Regions from separate parts of the Methylosinus sp. LW3 genome, predicted to be linked through region 1. Evidence: riboswitches for the same ligand, from Rfam matches in the RefSeq annotation. Region 1 holds a riboswitch; the other holds the start of a gene.
The links. Region 1 has a riboswitch for fluoride ahead of METLW3_RS29070 (hypothetical protein). Riboswitches for the same ligand answer to the same signal wherever they lie in the genome.

Region 1 (4,640 bases):
GGCTGGAGCAGCGCCGTCGAGCTGCAGCTGGTCGACAGCAAGACGCATGTGAGCACGGCGCGCAATGAATTGAAGACGCCCTCCTACGGACTCGTCAATCTGCGCACCGCCTATGAATGGGACGCGTTCCGCATCGATCTCGGCATCACCAATGTCGCCGACGTTCGCTATTATTCGCCGCTCGGCGGCTTCGATTACACGAATTACAAGAAGACGAGCGTCTTCGGCGCCGTGCCGGGACAAGGCCGCTCCTATTACGCGGGACTGACGATGAAGTTCTGAGCTTCGCCTTTTGCGCGGTCCGGCGAGACATGCGATAGACGGGGCGAGAGGCGCAGGCAGCGCCTTTCGTTCCGGCCGCAGCAGGATCGCCCGACATGCCGCTCACCGAATCGCAGCTCATCGGTACGCCCGACAATCCCGTACCGCCCAATGCGAAGGTCTTCGCCATTCGCACGGCGGATGGACGCAGCTTGCGCGCGGCGAGCTTCGCGCCGCCGCGTGGGGCGATCGGCACAGTGGCGCTGTTTCAGGGCCGGGCCGAGTTCATCGAGAAATATTTCGAGACGATCAATGATCTGCTCGCCCGCGACCTCCATGTGGTGACGCTGGATTGGCGCGGACAGGGCGGCTCGGAGCGCGATCTTTCCGATCCGCGCAAGGGCCATGTCGATGATTTCGCGCTCTATCAGCGCGATCTCGACGCTTTCATCACCGATGTTCTGGCGCTCGAATGCCCCTCCCCCTGGCATGCGCTGGCGCATTCCATGGGCGGCGCCATTTTGCTCGATCGCGTCCATTCGGCGCGCTCGCCTTTCGATCGCGTCATCGTCGCCGCGCCGATGGTCGACTTCGAGGGACTACGCTTTCCGATCGGCGCGCGCGCCATCGCCGACACGCTCGATATGTTCGGCCTCGGCGCCATGTATGTGCCGGGCGGCGGACCGAAATCGCTGGAGGAGCTGCCCTTCGAGGGCAATCGGCTGACCTCCGATCCCGCGCGCTTTTCCCGCAACGCCAATGTGGTGCGCGCCGCGCCGCATCTCGCCATCGGCGATCCGACCGTCGGCTGGGTCAACGCCGCCTTCCGGCTGATGAAGCAGCTCAGCGCGCCCGAATACGCCCGCGCCGTGCGCACGCCGGTAATGGCGTTTCTCTGCGGTCGCGACCGCATCGTCTCCTCGCGCGCGATCGAGCGCTTCGCTCAAAGGCTGCCGGTCGCGAGCCTCATAGAGGTTCCCGGCGCGCGTCACGAATTGCTGATGGAGCGCGACGAATTGCGCGAGCAGTTCTGGGCGGCGTTCGACGCTTTCGTCCCTGGCGAGGCGGTGGATCGCGCCTGAGCGCTCTTCCGATCACTCGAAGGCGGTCTGAAAGCGCACGATCGCCCGCGCCACCGGCCGCGTCGGCAGATAGCAGAAGGAGTTGGTGGCGATTTTCGCCTCCTTGCAGTGCTCGTGCTCGGCGTTCCACTCATAGCCGAGCCGCTCCATGCAGGCGACGATATGATCATGCAACACGCGGCTGTTCTTGTGCCGCTCCTGGGGGAGCTTGCTCTCGCTGTCGAGCTCGCAATCGGTGACGTCTATCTTCAGCCCGGCGAAATAGCGTCCGCTGCTGCTGCCGGTGACGAAGACGAACTCTGTGGCGACGATGAAGGCGAGGCCGACGGCGAAGGCGACGCGCGCCTTGAACTTGCTGTCGAAGTAGTCGATGCCGATGAAGGACAGCCCGCCGAGCGCCAGCAATCCGCCGCCGAGCATGAGCGTCAGCGGAGCCACGAAGGCGGCGATATCCTCATTCATCGGCACATCTCCCGTCTGTTCCCGACGGGGCGCCGCCTTCCCCTCAGTCTCGAGGTCAAATGGAGCATGTCCTCCAACCGGCAAGCGCCCTGCAGGGGCGAGCGGCGAGCTTAGGCTCGCCGCCGCGATCGGGCTATTCGAATCTCAGCTGAAACGCGGTGATCGCGCGCTCGAAGCCGGTGGCCGGCAGATAGCAATAGGCATTGGTGGCGACCGGCGCATCCTTGCAATTGCGATGCGCGGGAGCCCATTCATAGCCGGCCTCCTGCATGCAGCCGAGAATGTGCTTGTGGATGACATTGACGTCCACGCCGAGACGCGCCTCCGGATGCGCGGACTCGCCCTCGAGCTCGCAGGCGGAAGTCTGCACCTGCTGCGCCTTGAAGAATGAGACGCTGCTGCCGGCGAGCACCACCTCGAGCGCGGCGAGAACGATGGAGCCCGCGACGAGCGCGGCGATCGCCTGGACGCGCGACTTCAGAAATTGAATCTCGATGAAGTAGAGCCCGCCAGCGGCGATCAGCGCTCATCCGATGACGAGAGCGAAAGGGGTGACGAAAACCGAGAGATCCTGATTCATCTGCTTCCTCCTGCATTGCGAGCGCGCAAGCGCCCTTGTTCGATGATCTTCCGATCATCGGCATTGAGCAGGAGTCATCAGCCTCTTCGGCGGTTGTAGGGGGCACCCCATCCCCTGGCGCGCCGGCTATCGCCGCGCGACCTTATGTAGCTAATTCGATACATAAAGCCTGCCGGGTCGTCAATGCGCAGGCGGGCGGCGCGTGGCGGACGCCTTCCGCGATCCCGCGCGCGAGCGTATGAGCCGCCGAGAGGACAAGGCGAAACGCTCATGCGCAACGACATAGACGACATCGTCGGCTCCCGACCTCCGCGGCATCCGGCTCTCGAGGCTCTTCTCGCCTTTTTGCAGCTGGGACTGACCAGCTTCGGCGGACCGATCGCCCATATCGGCTACTTCCGGGCCGAATTCGTCGAGCGCCGCAAATGGCTGAGCGAGACGGCCTTTGCCGATTTCGTCGCGCTCTGCCAATTTCTGCCTGGACCGGCCAGCAGCCAGCTCGGCTTCATTCTCGGCATGTCGCGCGCCGGCCTGCTCGGCGGCTTCTCGGCCTGGCTCGGCTTCACCTTGCCCTCGGCCGTCGCCCTCGTCCTTTTCGCCTATGGCGTCTCACAGCTCGGCGATGTCGCGCATCTTTCCTGGCTGCACGGCCTCGCGATTGTCGCCGTGGCCGTCGTCGCACAGGCGGTCTGGGGCATGGCGCGGAGCCTCTGCCCGGATCGCGAGCGCGCCACGATCGCGCTCGCGGCAATGATCCTCACTCTGGCGCTTCCCTCGGCCGCGGGCCAGATCGGCGCCATTGTCGGCGGCGGCCTCATCGGATGGCTGCTGCTCCCACAGAGATCGGCGCCGGCGTCGGCGCCGATCTCCGCCGGCTTCATCGGTCGGCGCGCCGGCCTCGCCTCGCTCGCTCTCTTCGTCCTCGTGCTGATCGGCGCGCCGATTCTCGCCGCTACCACCGGCGCGCATTGGCTCGCCATTTTCGCGGCTTTCTTTCGTTCCGGCGCTCTGGTGTTCGGCGGCGGCCATGTGGTGCTGCCGCTGCTGCAGCAGGCGGTGACGCCGCCGGGCTGGATCGGCTCGGACGCCTTCCTCGCAGGCTACGCCGCCGCCCAGGCCGTGCCCGGCCCCCTCTTCACCTTCGCGGCGTTTCTCGGCGCGGCGATGCGCGAGCCGCCCAACGGCTGGGCGGGCGCGATCCTGTGCCTCGTCGCCATCTATCTGCCGTCCTTGCTGCTGCTGCTCGGCGTGCTGCCATTCTGGGATGCGGTGCGCGGCCGCTCGGCCATGCGTTCGGCGCTCGCCGGCGTCAATGCGGCCGTGGTCGGCATTCTCACGGGCGCGCTCTACACGCCGGTCTGGACCAGCGCGGTCTTCTCGGCTGCGGATTTCTGCCTCGCGGCGACGGCCTATCTGCTGCTGGTCTTCTGGCGGGCGCCGGCCTGGCTCGTCGTCCTCTTCGGAGCGCTCGGCGCAGTCGCGATCGACTCCTTCGGCCGATCGCTCACTTGATCTCGGCGAAGCCCAATGGCTTGGCGTCGCTCGGCGCGGAGGCCGGCTCGCCCCGTGTCGCCGCGGCGATCGTCACGCCCGATTCTGCGCCCGCCGCCGCGGCGACGGCCTCGGGCGTATCGGAGAGAAAGGCGGCGAGCTCATCGGCGCCCCGCGCCGCGACCGCGGCCAGCGCCCGATCGTCGAGCAGCGTCCAGGGATCGCCGGCGCCGGTCACGGCCACCTCGTCGGTGAGCCGGCGGGCGCGTCGTCCGTTGCGGTCGAAAATATCGAAGACATAGGCGAAGCGCGTCGCCCCTTCGGGGCTCACATAGGCGGTGAGATAGCCGCGCAGACGATAGGCGGCCGCCGGCTCTTCGGCGGCGGCTATGTCGCGGCTCTCCGTCGCGCGGGCGAAGGCTGGGCGGAAGCGCGCCAGCGCATCCTCTGGCGCACCTTCCAGGCTGATGAGCGCCACAGGCGCGCCGCGCGGGCTGACGCCGGGCCGCGGCGTCAGACGCTGCCGCTGCGCGAGCTGCTCGGGCCGCGGATGGCCGATCTCGACCGCTGTATCGACGCAGCCGGCGAGCGTCAACGCGCCGATCGCCGCGCAGAACGGCCCGCAAAAGCGACGGCTGGAGCGTTTCAGATCGCGCATCGTCTCCAGCACCCTCCGCCTCATGGTGAAGAAAGTGCTAACAATGATCCGGGCGGCGGTCCAGCCCCCGCATTCCCCATACGCAATTCCCTGTGGGACAAGGCGC
Region 2 (4,640 bases), 1.6 Mb from region 1:
GAGCTGCATGACGCGCTGCTGTGGATCGGTTGCCTCACAGAGGCGGAGGTCGCCGCCGCGCCGGATTGGGCGGGCTGGCTCGAGGCGCTGGCCCGCCAAAAGCGCGCGACGCGTTTCGAGACCGGGCAGGCGGCGTTCTGGGTCGCGGCCGAGCGGCTGACGCAATTTCACGCCCTCTGGCCCAAGGCGCGGCTGGCGCCGAAGATTTCGCCGCCCGAGAGCGAGGCGCCGGCGCTATGGTCGGCCGAGCAGGCGCTGATCGAGATTTTGCGCGGTCGGCTCGAGGGGCTGGGTCCGGTCACGCAAACGGGGCTCGCCGCGGCGCTCGGCCTCGAGCCCACGAGCCTCGCGACGGCGCTCGTCGCGCTGGAGGTGGAAGGCACGATCATGCGCGGGCGTTTCCTGCCCGGCGCCAATGACGAGCAATGGTGCGACCGCCGCCTGCTGGCGCGCATCCACCATTACACGATCAAGCGTCTGCGCGCGGAGATCGAGCCGGTGGCGGCGCGCGACTTCCTGCGCTTCCTCTTCGATTGGCAGCATGTCGCCGAGGACGCTCGGCTGAAGGGGCCGGAGGCGCTGCCTGCCGCACTCTCCGGGCTCGAGGGATATGAAGCGCCGGCGGGCGCGTGGGAGACGGAAATTCTCCCGGCCCGCCTCTCCGATTACGAGACCGGATATCTCGATTCGCTCTGCCTCTCCGGCCGCATCGCCTGGGCGCGGCTGACGCCGCCTGCCGCCACCAAAGGCGCCCGCGCGGTCTCGCCGATCAAAAGCTCGCCGGTCGCCCTTTTGGAGCGGCGACGGCTCGGCGATTGGACCTCGATCGCCACCCCCACCGAGCCGCCGGCGCTGAGCGGCCGCGCTCAATTGGCGCTCGAAACGCTGCGCGCCGAGGGGGCGCTGTTCTTCGAGGAGCTGGTCGACGCCTCGCGCCTGTTGCGCTCCGAGCTGGAGACGGCGCTGGGCGAGCTGGCGGCGCTCGGCCTCGTCACCTCGGACAGTTTCGGCGGGCTGCGCGCGCTGCTCGTGCCTTCCGAGAAGCGCAAGCCTTTCGACGGCGCGCGGCGGCGCGGCAAAGTGCTTTCCTTCGGCATGGAGAGCGCCGGGCGCTGGTCGCTCATTCGCCGCGCCTATGCGCCGCCGGGCTCGCAAGCGCGTCATGCTTGCGTGGAGCACATCGCGCAGGCGCTGCTGCGCCGTTATGGCGTCGTCTTCTGGCGCCTTTTGGCGCGCGAAGGCGGCTGGCTGCCGCCCTGGCGCGATCTCTTGCGCGTCTATCGACGGCTCGAGGCGCGCGGCGAAATTCGCGGCGGGCGTTTCGTCGCCGGCTTTTCCGGCGAGCAATATGCGCTGCCGGACGCCGTCGGCCTGCTGCGCGAGATTCGCCGCCGGCCGGCCGACGGGCAATATGTGTCGCTGTCGGCGGCCGATCCGCTCAATCTCATCGGCGTGCTGACCCCGGGCGGCAAGCTCGCCGCGCTCACCGGCAATCGCCTGCTGTTTCGCGACGGATTGCCGATCGCCGCGCTCGCGGGCGGCAAGATCGAATTTCTGACGAGCGTCGATGAGGCGACGCGATGGGAGGCGGAGAAGCGCCTCATCCGCTCGGCGGCGCGGGGGCAGCTCGCCGATCTGGCGTGATCACGTCTTCTCGCCATAGCGCATCACGCGCACTTTCTCGAGCGTGACCAGCCCGCCGCTCATCATCGAGTCGAGCGTCGGCAGAAAGGCGTCGATCTTGTCCTCTTCGTCGACGATCTCTATGACAATGGGGAGATCTTCCGAGAGGCTCAATATCTTCGTCGTGCGCAGCCGGCTGTTATGGCCGAATCCTACAGGGCCGCGCAGCACGGTGGCGCCGGCGAGGTGCAGCGCGCGCGCCGTCCGCACGATCGCCTCATGCAGCGGTCGCCCTTCGAATTTCTCGTCCTCGCCAATGAAGATGCGCAGCAGAGTCGCGTCTCGAGGCAATTGCATCGTCAGGCTCCTTTCAGCGCGTTGAGATGAGCGGCGGCGAGATGTCCGAGCCAGACGGCGAAAAGACAGAGCCCGAACGACAGGCCGATATTGGCGAGCGCAGCGAAGGCCTCGCCGCCGCGCGCCAGATTGAGCGTCTGCAGGCCGAAGGAGGAGAAGGTCGTATAGCCCCCGCATAGGCCGATCATCACGAATTGGCGCGTCTGCGTATCGACGAAGAGACGGCCGTCCCCCGGCGACGTGAGCGTCGCGAAAAAGCCGATCGCGAAACAGCCGGAGACATTCACGATCAGCGTGCCCCAGGGAAAGGCCTCGCCGAAGCAGCGGGAGACGACTCCCGAGAGCCAATAGCGCGCGACGCCGCCGATCGCGCTGCCGATCATGATGAGAACATAGATCATCTCGAGCCTTTGCCGGTGGGAGCTTCGCGCGAGGCCGATCGCGGCCTCGCGCGTCGCAGAGCTTTATTGGGCGGTCTCTTTGCTCGCTTCCTCGAGATGCGAGAGCGCTTCCTTCGCCTGCTTGGTCGCGGCTTCGGTGTGATTCGCCTGCCCCTCCTCTATCGCCGCCTTTATATGGACGATCGCCTCGGCCATGTGCGGATTGGGCTTGAACTTCTGAAGGCCCTCGGCTTTCTCGAGCGCGAGATCGGCGTGATAGGAGAGCAGGCCGGCGTCATGCAGCTTGCCGCCCTGGGTGATCGCTTCATTGACGTGATAGATCGCCTGGTCCAGCCGGTCGTCGGCGCGAGCGAGCGTCGGCCCGATGAGCGCCGCGAGGCCGAGGCTGGCGGCGAGCCCGAATTTGCGAATTTTCATTTCACTCTCCTCATTTCGACCGTTGCGGTCGACGTTTCGGATTCGATTTTTCGTCGCCGGCCGCGCCGACGCGGCGCAGCCGGTGAACGCGGTCATTCGAATCTCATTGGATTGGCCGTGACCGCCCGGCCGAGGGCGCGCGCCTCTGCGCGACGAAGCTCGATCGAAAGCGCGGCGACGATGCGCGCGCATTCGACGGATCGGACTTTACGAAACGGAAAAACCGCGGCGATCGGACTCATGACGGACTCCTGCCGAGCGAATAGATCGCTCTCTCCGACGATCGGTCGATCATCGGACATCAGCAGGAGTCATCAGCCTTTGCGGCGGTTGAAGGGGGACCCCATCCCCCGGCCGCACGCGCGAGCGGCGGCCTTGGCGAAATTGGTATCTGAGCGATGAGACAGCGTCAAGAACGGGCTGAAGCCGAGCCGTTCTCGCGCTCGTCGATCGAAGCGCCGCCGCCGGCGGCAATGTCGAAAGCGCTTGCGCGGACGGGTTCTCATGGCTGAAAAGAATTCATGCGTCTCCGATCCGACTTTTTCGTCTCCGCCCTCATCCGCCGCGCCGAGACGGCCGGCTCCGTCGCCATGCTGCGCCGCCGCGGCTCCGAGGAAGCGGGCGCGATCTTCGTGAAGATCGACCGCCTGGATGGACGCGCGGCGCTGCTCGGGCCGGCGCCGCAGAGCGTGGATTTGCCGGAAGGCGTCGATCGCCTTTTCGCGCGTCTGCACGCGGATGAATGGGTGACGCCGCTGGAGGCCGAGGAGCGCGCCCGCAAGGAGATCGCCTTCGATCCGGATTTATGGCTAGTCGAGATCGAGGATCGCGAGGGCAAGAGCTTCGTCGATATCGCGGCTCGAACGGCCTGAGCCGCTCGATCGAGGACGACCCATGCGCATTCGCCCCGCTCGAAACAGCGACGCGCCGGCGATCTGGCGCGTCATCGGCCCGACCATCCGCGCCGGCGAGACCTATGCGCTCGATCGCGACATGAGCGAGGCCGACGCCCTCGCCTATTGGCTGGGCGCGGATCGCGAGACCTTCGTCGCGGAAGACGACGAGGGGAGGATCATCGGCTCCTATTACCTGCGCGCCAATCAGGCCGGCGGCGGAGCCCATATCTGCAATTGCGGCTATATGACCAGCGCCGAAGCGGCCGGTCGCGGCGTCGCCCGCGCAATGTGCGCGCATTCGCTGGATCATGCGCGCGAGCGCGGCTTTCGCGGCATGCAGTTCAACTTCGTCGTCGAGACGAACATCCGCGCCATCCGCCTATGGCGCTCTTTCGATTTCGAGATCGTCGGCCGGCAGCCGCGCGCCTTCCAGCATCCGACGCTGGGCTTGGTCGACGCCTTGGTGATGTTTCGTCAGCTCGGCGCGCCGGAAGGCTGAGCCGCGCGATATTTCTCCCAGCCGGCGGCGCGCAGGCGGCAGGCGGGACATTCGCCGCAGCCATGGCCCCAGTCGAAACGCTTGCCGCGCTCGCCCAGATAGCAGGTGTGGCTCTCCTCGACGATGAGCCGCACCAGCGGCTCGCCGCCCAGATCCTCGGCGAGCTTCCAGGTCGCGGCCTTGTCGATCCACATCAGCGGCGTGAGGATTGCGAGCTTCCGGTCCATGCCCAAAGTCAGCGCTGTCTCCACCGCGCGGATCGTCGCGTCGCGGCAATCGGGATAGCCGGAAAAATCCGTCTCGCACATGCCGCCGACGAGACTTCCGATTCCGCGCCGATAGGCGAGCGCCGCGGCGAAGGTGAGGAAGAGAATATTGCGCCCCGGCACGAAAGTATTGGGGAGACCAGAGGCGTCGAAGGCGATCTCCGCCTCGCGCGTCAGCGCC

Region 2: linked by a shared signal. The riboswitch ahead of smbP (small metal-binding protein SmbP) and the one ahead of METLW3_RS29070 (hypothetical protein) in region 1 are both predicted to bind fluoride.

What each region holds. Positions count from the first base shown of each region.
Region 1 covers NZ_AZUO01000001.1:2,106,899-2,111,538, reverse strand. The annotation lists gene METLW3_RS25450 (TonB-dependent receptor) at 1-282, shown strand, start outside; gene METLW3_RS0110740 (alpha/beta hydrolase) at 378-1,343, shown strand; gene METLW3_RS0110735 (hypothetical protein) at 1,356-1,805, opposite strand; gene METLW3_RS29070 (hypothetical protein) at 1,939-2,220, opposite strand; fluoride riboswitch at 2,447-2,509, opposite strand; gene chrA (chromate efflux transporter) at 2,656-3,897, shown strand; gene METLW3_RS0110720 (hypothetical protein) at 3,890-4,546, opposite strand.
Region 2 covers NZ_AZUO01000001.1:3,713,257-3,717,896, forward strand. The annotation lists gene METLW3_RS0118625 (DEAD/DEAH box helicase) at 1-1,644, shown strand, start outside; gene METLW3_RS0118630 (DUF190 domain-containing protein) at 1,645-1,980, opposite strand; gene crcB (fluoride efflux transporter CrcB) at 1,983-2,381, opposite strand; gene smbP (small metal-binding protein SmbP) at 2,445-2,798, opposite strand; fluoride riboswitch at 3,097-3,158, opposite strand; gene METLW3_RS0118650 (DUF1491 family protein) at 3,320-3,670, shown strand; gene METLW3_RS0118655 (GNAT family N-acetyltransferase) at 3,693-4,193, shown strand; gene queC (7-cyano-7-deazaguanine synthase QueC) at 4,169-4,640, opposite strand, start outside.